3 regions of the Pontibacillus sp. ABV4_188 genome follow, and region 2 is predicted to be linked to each of the others. Evidence: riboswitches for the same ligand, from Rfam matches in the RefSeq annotation. Region 2 holds a riboswitch; each other region holds the start of a gene.
What was found. Region 2 has a riboswitch for cobalamin ahead of ACYX4O_RS03785 (ribonucleoside-diphosphate reductase subunit alpha). Riboswitches for the same ligand answer to the same signal wherever they lie in the genome.

Region 1 (3,282 bases), 1.7 Mb from region 2:
ATAATCGGCCAGATCGAAAATGGTTTTGTCCCATAGTGTTACATCTCCGAGAACGCCGAATGATAATGCGGAAGGGATACCCACAATAAAGATGGATAGACCTATGATCCACGCATATTTCTGACGTAATCTTTCATTCCCTTTTGATAGAACAGACACAATAATCTCTAGCATGGAAAAGGCAGAGGTTAAAGCGGCAAATAAGAATAAAAGTAAAAAGGCTGTAAAAAAGCCCATTCCTAAAGGCATTTGACTGAACACTGTAGGGAGAACGTTAAATAGAAGTACAGGGCCAGAGCCTGGTTCAAGTCCGAAAGAAAAGACGGCAGGGAAAATGGCCAAACCTGCTAATAAAACGATTAATATATTAATTCCTACTATTGATGAAGCTGCCTTAGGTAGACTTTGATTTTTAGGAAGATAGGAGCTGTAAGTAACCATTACAGAAACCCCTACGCTTAATGTGAAGAATGATTGTCCCATTGCTTCTAATACCGTTTGGGATGTTACTTTTGAGAAATCTGGTTGAAGGAGGAAAGCAATTCCTTCTCCTGCACCTTCTAAAGTTAAAGATCTTGCCACTAATATTAAGAATAATACGAATAGAGCAGGCATCATGATACGACTAGCTTTCTCAATTCCCTTTTGAACTCCTCTTGAAACAACAAGTATTGTAATTAAAATAAATAAGAGCTGGACGCTAATGCTAAGTAGAGGATTCGATATCGTTTGACCAAACACTTCTCCATATTGAGGTGAAGAAAGTCCTGACATACCTCCGGTTATAGTCTTCAATAGATAAATAACAATCCATCCGCCAACGACGCTATAAAAAGATAATAGAATAAAAGAAGTGACCATCCCTAATATCCCAACGTAGTGCCACTTTGTACCTTTCGCGATGGTGCGATAAGAGTCAACGGCGTTATTTTGCGCTGTACGTCCTATGGAAAACTCCGCCAACAATAATGGTAATCCTAATAAAATCGTAAAAGCGATAAAAGTGATGAAAAAAGCCCCTCCGCCGTTTTGTCCTGCAATATAGGGGAATTTCCATATAGCTCCAAGTCCTATTGCGGACCCGGCTGCTGCTAAAATAAATCCAATCTTTGAAGACCATTGTTCTTGCTGACTCATTCTCATCTTCCTCTCAAACGTATAATTTTATAAAACAAAAAAGTCGCCCCTACAAAATGTAGGGGCGACTTTTATCGCGGTACCACCCTAGTTATGAAACGAATGTTTCATGACTTTACACGTATAACGGTCGTCACCGTCCATGGCTCACGCATAGAAGCTCTAGAAATGAAATTCGCTCTCTCTGTTTGTACCGATTTCACACCACTCATCAGCTCTCTGAGACAGGGACAGAGGAGTTACTTACTTTCCTTCAAAGCAATTCGTTCATATTATGTTATTCAATTTTTATCATGAACATGAGGGGGTGTCAATAACCATTTTAAAGTATATTGCGATTGGAAAAAAGTTCAGGGCGCAATGAATACTTCTAATATTTTTAGAATGAGATAGAAAAGGGCAAGTATACGCCGGTAATCTGATGGATTTTTCATATGTATTTTATGGTATAATGGGGAAAATTGAATACGCGCTTTATGGTGACAGAAAAGTTGAAAAGGGAAGCTGGTGAAAGTCCAGCACGGTTCCCGCCACTGTAATGATGAGATGCTTCAGATTATCCACTGATTTTTTGTGAGGTCGGGAAGGGCTGAAGAGTTGTTGAATCAAAGTCAGGAGACCTGCCATAAAGCAAGGTAATTAATCCTACGGGTAATAGGAGGATGTGACATTAAGTTAAACTCAGATAATTTCTGAGTTTATTTGAGCGTTTTTTATACATCTTCTTTATAGAAGGTGTTTTTTTATTCTCAAATTCATCCGTTGAAATAATGTGTAGGATCTCCATGTGTGTTCTTTTTACTGATGTTACAGGGGAGGAGTTATGGATGAAAGCAAGAACAGTTAGTCACTCAAGGATTATCCAAACGAGGTTGGTGTTACCACCAGATACGAATCACCTAGACACTATTTTTGGAGGAAAGATTTTAGCGTATATTGATGAGGTTGCTGCCCTTACTGCTATGAAACATTCTAATTGTGCTGTAGTAACAGCGTCTATTGATTCTGTAGACTTTCTTTCATCAGCAAAGGTAGGGGATTCGCTTTCTTTAGAAGCATGCGTAACCTACACAGGGAATTCGTCTATGGAGGTCTATGTTAAGGTTAAAGCACACAATCTACTTAAGAACGAAGAAACCTTAACGACAGAATCGTTTTTGACCATGGTTGCTGTTAATGGTGACGGAAAGCCTGTTTTAGTTCCACCTATCTTGGCTGAAACCCAGGAAGAGAAACGGTTATACGAAACGGCACCTGCTCGGAAAGAGAATCGGAAAAAGCGGTCAGCTATTCGTTAATCATTTCATAAATTACCCGGGAAATATGTCGATTGGTGGGAAATTGAGTCTGAGGTTATTATCTTGTAAAATGACAGCGTACAAAGAAATGAAGGAATAGGTGTTATTATGAAGTCATATATAGTAGTTGGTTCGGGTATTATGGGGGCTTCCACTGCTTATCATTTAGCTAAAAAAGGAGTCCCGGTGACGGTGGTTGATCGCCAAGACGCAGGCCAGGCTACAGATGCTGCAGCAGGTATGGTTTGTCCCTGGCTTTCTCAGCGAAGGAACAAAGCTTGGTATCAGCTAGTGAAAAATGGTGCTCGGTATTACCCTGAATTGGTTCAGGAACTTGAAAGAGATGGGCAAACAGAAACAGGATATAAGCGTGTGGGTGCACTAAAGCTTCATACGGAAGATGCAAAGCTTGATAAAATCGTTGCGCTCGCTGAAAAACGTCGCGAGGATGCACCAGAAATAGGAGAAATTAAGAAATTGACTCATGAGGAGACGAAAGCAATGTTTCCTCCTATCTCTTTAGAGTATGCAGCTGTTTATGTTAGCGGAGGAGCTCGAGTGGATGGAAGGGCGCTTAGAAACGCGTTGATAAATGGAGCGCAAAAACATGGGGCACGTATCTTGTATGGAGATGCCACTCTTTCCTTTAAAGGTGGGAGTGTAACAGGTGTCAATGTTGATGGTGATTTTTTATCTGGAGAGAAAGTGATTGTGACCGGTGGAGCCTGGTCTAAAGAAATGCTAGAGCCTCTTGGCGTCCAATTCCTAGTCTCTTCTCAAAAAGCTCAGATTGCACATCTTTCTCTACCGGAAACCAATACAAGTGAGTGGCCTGTTATTATGCCTC
Region 2 (3,282 bases):
AGGGCATTGGTCTTTGGTTTCCGATTAGTATGATCTTATCGGGGACATCAGTCGTAGTGGGTACAAACCCTTCGATCCTGTTTATTGCCTTGTCACTACTTACGCTTTGTGTGGTGTATACGATTATTCAAGGGTTAGGTTTATCATCGACTCAATATCGCATTCCCTTCTCAATCTATTTAGGGTGGACATCAATCGCGACCATTGTTGCAGCTTTTGTAGCGGTAAAAGGGAATGGAATTGAGGAGATCCTTTCTATCGGGGAGCTTGGGTGGGCAGTCATTATGCTCACAGCCGGAGGCCTCATTGCACTGGCTTTTCACTTTTTGCAAAAAGATTACTTGTTTCCTCTCGTTTTTGTTTGGGGGTACGTGGCGGTCTATCAATATCAAGACAGTGCTCTTATTAAATTTATTACGGGTGGATTTGCGGCTCTATTGTTGATTGTTCTTTGTGTGAACTGGTTTAAAACAAAAGGGAAATAAAACCCAAAAAACCTGCCCTATATGGAGCAGGTTTTTTGATGTGAAGAATAACTGAATTTATTGTTATGTAGGATCTATATCATAGGCTGGGTGTATTTGAAAATGTGGAGGACGATGCCGATCGTACTTAAGGCAACCCCTATAAAGAATGGCCATGGGTTATCGTGTTTTTGGCGGTCAAACGTGCGGACTGTAATGATGCTATATACTAACGCGGCAATAGGAATAGAGATATAAAATGAGCCAAATAAAAAGCCAATCCCTCCAAAAAACATGGCCAGAATACCCAAGTGGTTTTGTTGTGGGAGACTTTCTAAGTACTCTTGTTCTTCTGGTGAAAGATCTTTCTGAACCACAGGTTTTCTAGGTCTGTAAAGCAAATGTAACGACCTCCCTTAATCCAATTGCTTTTTCTCATTATATGTGAAGGGGAGTTTATTTGTAAAAGATTTTGAAAATAAACGATTACTACTAATCTACATAAACTTCAAGACTTGATTTTATAAAAGAAATCTATTACGATATACACAAGATATATGATTAAAAATTAATAAAACACTATATATTGATATATGAGCGAGTTGCAAGGTGCCTATTCAAGGCTTGAAAGGGAATCTGGTGAAAGCCCAGAACTGTCCCCGCAACTGTAAGTGTGGACGAAATGAGACATTCCACTGTGCGAAATATGCATGGGAAGGGCTCAGAGTAGGACGATGCACGAGTCAGGAGACCTGCCTGCCCTCGCTAAAAGTTTCTTTTTCTTCGGGGATTGAGAAGATGAAACGATAGCCTCAGCCGGATGAGCCTGACGTTGGTTCATCTTGTTGTCCTGTCGTTTGATCCGTTTCTCTTTCCCAAATGGAAGAGGAACGGGTTTTTTTATTTTAGAGGAGGTTATCACATGACAATCGTTCAAAAAAGTACGGGGATTTACGCTGTTTTAGAAGAGGCGCATAAAGAGTATCCACATCTTGAAGTAGAGAGATTAGGTAGGCTTGCCGATCAGTTGATCCAAACCAAAAGGATTGAATCCTATCATCAACTTTACAACGAGTTGATCTTAAAAGGGTTGGACCAAATGGATGAAGAAGAGCCGGATTGGACATTTGTATGTGCGCGAATTTATGCTCACTATTTGTATGAACAAGCTGCTCTTCATCGCCACCATACAAAGGAAGAAGACTATCCCGACTTTTATTCTCTTATTCAGTCGCTACATACAAAAGGTATTTACAGTGAACGTCTGTTAACAAGTTATACGAAAGAAGAGGTTGAACAATTAGGAAGTGAAATCGTTCCAGAGCGTGACACGTTCTTCACCTACATTGGGTTGAAAACACTGGCCGACCGGTACTTGGCAACAGATCATGATGGGCGCTTATACGAGCTTCCACAAGAACGATTTATGATTATTGCGATGACGCTCATGGCGGAAGAAGATACGAATCACCGTCTTCCTCTTGTAAAAGAAGCCTATTGGGCGCTCAGTCATTTGTATATGACCGTGGCGACACCGACGCTTGCTAACGCAGGGAAAAGCTACGGGCAGTTATCGAGTTGCTTTATAGATACAGTCGATGATAGTTTGCAAGGCATATTTGACAGTAATACAGACATTGCCAATCTATCGAAAAGTGGAGGAGGACTAGGTGTTTACCTCGGAAAAATTCGCTCTCGAGGCAGTGATATTAAAGGCTTTAAAGGTGTAAGTTCGGGTGTAATCCCTTGGATGAAGCAGCTGAATAATACGGCCGTAAGTGTCGATCAGCTTGGACAACGCCAGGGTGCCATTGCTGTGTACTTAGATATCTGGCACCGTGATATCTTCTCTTTCCTAGATGCCAAGTTGAATAACGGGGACGACCGTCAGCGTACCCACGATTTATTTACGGGCGTCACATTACCCGATTTATTTATGGAGGCGGTAGAGAACCGGGAAGATTGGTATTTGTTCGACCCTCATGAAGTACGGACGGTGATGGGCTATAGTTTAGAAGACTATTATGATGAAAAAGAAGGTGATGGCAGCTTTCGAGAGAAGTATTGGGATTGTGTGAATGAACCTCGTTTAGAGAAAAAGAAGGTTCCGGCAATCGACATTATGAAACGGATTATGGTCTCACAGCTCGAAACAGGTACACCGTTTATGTTTTACCGTGATGAAGTGAACCGTAAGAATGCCAATAGCCATAAAGGAATGGTGTACTGCACGAATCTATGTACGGAAATTACGCAAAATCAAAGTGCAACAACGGTGAAAGAGCACTACACGGAGGATGGTCAAATTATCACTGTGAAAGATGCTGGGGATTTTGTTGTCTGTAATCTATCGAGTATTAACCTTGGTAAATCTGTCCCAGATGAGGCACTTGAACGCTTGATCCCGATTCAGGTGCGTATGCTCGATAACGTCATCGAGCTGAACAACATCCCTGTCTTACAAGCACAGCTCACGAATCAGCGCTATCGGGGGATTGGACTTGGAACCTTCGGATGGCATCACCTTCTCGCTGTACAAGGGATTCGCTGGGAGTCAGAAGAGGCTGTTCAGTACGCTGACTCGTTATATGAAAAGATTGCGTATCTTACCATTCAAGCCAGTCATGAGCTGGCGCGAGAGAAAGGGGCTTATCCTTACTTTGAAGGGTCGAAGTGGCAAACGGGCGATTACTTTACGGAGCGAGGGTATGACAATGAAGAATGGACGGCTTTAAAGGATGGGGTTCAACAAGATGGCGTACGAAATGGGTATCTGATGGCGGTTGCGCCAAACTCCTCGACTTCTTTAATTGCGGGT
Region 3 (3,282 bases), 1.4 Mb from region 2:
AGTGGTTCAAGGGCGTAGTTTCGTAGTAATCATGACTCCTCTATACGATAAAACATATGTGAGAGGGGCTGTTGCGGTAATTCGGGACATGACAGAAGAACGAAGGTTGGATAAACTTCGTAAAGACTTTATTGCTAATGTCTCTCATGAGCTCAGAACGCCTATTTCTATGTTACAAGGCTATAGTGAAGCCATTGTAGATGATATTGCTGAATCCAAAGAAGATAAGAATGAATTAGCCAAGATCATTTATGATGAGTCTCTCAGGATTGGAAGACTTGTCAATGAATTACTAGATCTTGCACGAATGGAAGCGGGACACATTCAACTAAATAGGGAGTTTGTTAACATTCATGATTATATTGAACGAATCGTGAAGAAATTCTCAGGATTAGCAAATGAAAAGAATATCTCGATACATGTAGAAGTAGATAATAACCTGCAGCAAGTGTATTTAGACTACGACCGTATCGAGCAGGTACTGACCAACTTGCTTGATAATGCTATTCGACACACAGAACAAGATAAACAAGTTTTTGTCAGAGTAACGGAAGAAGATGCTGTTCAATTCTCCATACACGATCAGGGTATTGGGATAGCAGATGAAGATTTACCATTTGTGTTCGAGCGTTTCTATAAGGCAGACAAGTCACGCAAGAGAAGTGGAGGAGGTAAGTCAGGAACCGGGTTAGGGCTCGCTATTGCTAAAAATATAGTAGAAGCTCATAAAGGTTCCATTTCTGTGCATAGTAAGCAAGGAGAAGGAACAACCTTCTTGTTCAAGCTTCCAAATGATTGCGAATCATGACGAACAATCTTGTTTCCTATGAAACCATCTAGAGATAAGTACTTCCTTTTCTAAAGTAACTATGCTACGATACAAACATAATATAATTTCATAATTTAACTATGGTGCTCTCATATGAGAACTGAAAAGGGAATCTGGTTGGAATCCAGAACTGTCCTCGCAACTGTACGTGTGGACGAAAGGGAAATGCCACTTTATATAATTATAAGGGAAGGCTCTCGAGTAGATCGATACACAAGTCAGTAGACCTGCCATGGTTAACCGTTTCAAAGCTTCGAGGATTGAGCGTTTGAGAGACCTATCTTGTCATTGTTTTTTAACGAGATCCGTCATGCTCAAAGACTCTTCCATTAAAAGGAAGGGTCTTTTTTCGTAACAAAAGGTCTGTCTTCGTTTCGTCTCTTCGTAATGCAACGAAACAACTACATATTTTATGGAGAGGTTGGATGAAATGAAACAAATAATGAAAATGATAATGGCGACTATATTTGTATTAGGAGGACTTGCTGCCTGTGGTCAGTCAACAGAGGATGCAAATAGTGGGGAAAGTAGTCCATCTACACAGGAACAGCAAGAACAGCTTGTAACAGTGGAAATTACAACAGATAACGGGGAAGAAGCTATAGCTGAAAAAGAAATTGAGATTGAAGACGGAGCAACTGTAATGGAAGTAATGAAAGAAAATTTTGATATAGAGACGGGAAGTAATGGAGGCTTCATTACTTCAATTGAAGGTGTAGCTCCTAAAGATGGAGAGCAGAAAGCATGGTTTTATTCCGTTAATGGAGAAGAAGCTATGGTCGGAGCAAAGGAATATACGTTAGAATCTGGAGATGCTGTTTCATTTGACTTTCACAGCTGGGAGTAACAGCGATGAACTTATATAAACTAACATTAATCTCATTGCTTGCTGCACTTGCCACCGTTGGAAGATTCTTATTTAGTTTTTACCCAAACGTTCAGCCTGTCACAGCGATTATAATTATTTGTGGTATTTGGTTAGGTCCCTTCTATTCTGTGGTGCTAGCTGTGGTGACTACGATATTATCAAATATGTTGTTAGGCATGGGGATATGGACCTTACCTCAAATAGTAAGCTGGTCATTAATTGGCCTCCTAGCAGGCTGGTTAGGAAAGTATAGGCATGTCGTGCCGATGTATGTATATGCTATATTTGCTGGTGTAAGTGGTTACTTCTTTGGATTTATGATGGCAGTTACATACGGTCAAGTAGGCAATCATTTCTTTGCCTATTGGCTAAGCAGCCTCCCGTTTGACACGTATCATGCTGTTGGTAATGTTGTATTCATGGTTGTACTCTATCCAGTATTGTCTCGTTTGTTTAAACAATATGAAAGTAAAAATATACATTCTTTTAAACACCCCAATCAGTCAATGAACTGATTGGGGTGTTTTTTGTAGTTGATTGTATTAGACTTTTTCAAGATAAAGTTAGTAATCATGAAGACTTGAAGCTGAGAGAATGTTTCCGTTAGCTTTAGTTGAGCGTAAGGTGTGCCTGGAAACCACTCGCTTTCCTGTGGGGAGCTGGTGAGCCTCCTCACGGGAGTCTCGCAGTTTCCAGGCCCGCCTTTGCCATATAAGGATAAACGAAAACATGCCATTTAGAGCGACTCCAGACCTTCTGTTGTGAAATGCGGGGCCATTCATTTTTTCAGCCAGGGCTTGCTCGGGGACTGCGAGACTCCCGCGGGAAAAGGAGCCTAGGGAAGACCCCGCAGAGAGCGAAGCGAATGAGGAGGCTTCCCAGCTCCCCGCAGGAAAGCGAGTAGTCCCCGAGCAAGCCCAAGCACTCATAAACGCAGGCGGACCTTTCCTGCTGAAATATCCAACTCTAATCCTTCCACATAAGTCCCTTATATAGAAGGGTTGTGATAGTAGCTATACTATTTAACATACACTAGATATTATTTGATTTTGGTAGGAAATGGTCTATTCAAACGCTTGGAAATAATTTATAGTATGAAACGAGTGAAACGTTTTACATATTTTTTCGACTAATGTTATGAACGGGAGGTTGACGAATGGATTCCGTATTTCAAGATCTTTATGAGAAATATCATAAAGATGTTTTTCAATTTATATTCTACATGGTAAAGAATCGGGAGCAAGCTGAAGATCTCGTTCAAGAAGTATATATTAAAGTCATGAATTCTTATGATCGATTTAAAGGGGATAGTAGTGAAAAAACATGGATGTTTTCGATAGCCCGTCATGTTACAATCGATTTCTTTCGTAAACAAAAGCGAAAAAGGAATCGGATCATGGATTTCTTTGACTGGGGGGAGCATGGTCATTTAATACAAGATGATCAGCCCATCCCTGAAGAAATTGCGTTGCAGAATGAAGAAATTCAAAAGATGTACCATTGTTTAGAAAGGTGTACGAGAGATCAAAAGACAATAATTATATTGAGGTATATTCAGTCTATGTCTATACAGGAGACTGCTGAA

Region 1: linked by a shared signal. The riboswitch ahead of ACYX4O_RS16110 (acyl-CoA thioesterase) and the one ahead of ACYX4O_RS03785 (ribonucleoside-diphosphate reductase subunit alpha) in region 2 are both predicted to bind cobalamin.
Region 3: linked by a shared signal. The riboswitch ahead of ACYX4O_RS11285 (DUF4430 domain-containing protein) and the one ahead of ACYX4O_RS03785 (ribonucleoside-diphosphate reductase subunit alpha) in region 2 are both predicted to bind cobalamin.

Annotation. Positions count from the first base shown of each region.
Region 1 covers NZ_CM149975.1:3,139,409-3,142,690, reverse strand. Annotated here, with positions in the region: gene ACYX4O_RS16115 (sodium-dependent transporter) at 1-1,137, opposite strand, end outside; T-box leader at 1,195-1,403, opposite strand; cobalamin riboswitch at 1,598-1,779, shown strand; gene ACYX4O_RS16110 (acyl-CoA thioesterase) at 1,965-2,435, shown strand; gene ACYX4O_RS16105 (NAD(P)/FAD-dependent oxidoreductase) at 2,544-3,282, shown strand, end outside.
Region 2 covers NZ_CM149975.1:748,533-751,814, forward strand. Annotated here, with positions in the region: gene ACYX4O_RS03775 (hypothetical protein) at 1-485, shown strand, start outside; gene ACYX4O_RS03780 (cell division protein FtsK) at 560-841, opposite strand; cobalamin riboswitch at 1,055-1,238, shown strand; gene ACYX4O_RS03785 (ribonucleoside-diphosphate reductase subunit alpha) at 1,387-3,282, shown strand, end outside.
Region 3 covers NZ_CM149975.1:2,197,226-2,200,507, reverse strand. Annotated here, with positions in the region: gene ACYX4O_RS11290 (ATP-binding protein) at 1-808, shown strand, start outside; cobalamin riboswitch at 894-1,078, shown strand; gene ACYX4O_RS11285 (DUF4430 domain-containing protein) at 1,260-1,676, shown strand; gene ACYX4O_RS11280 (ECF transporter S component) at 1,682-2,212, shown strand; gene sigX (RNA polymerase sigma factor SigX) at 2,854-3,282, shown strand, end outside.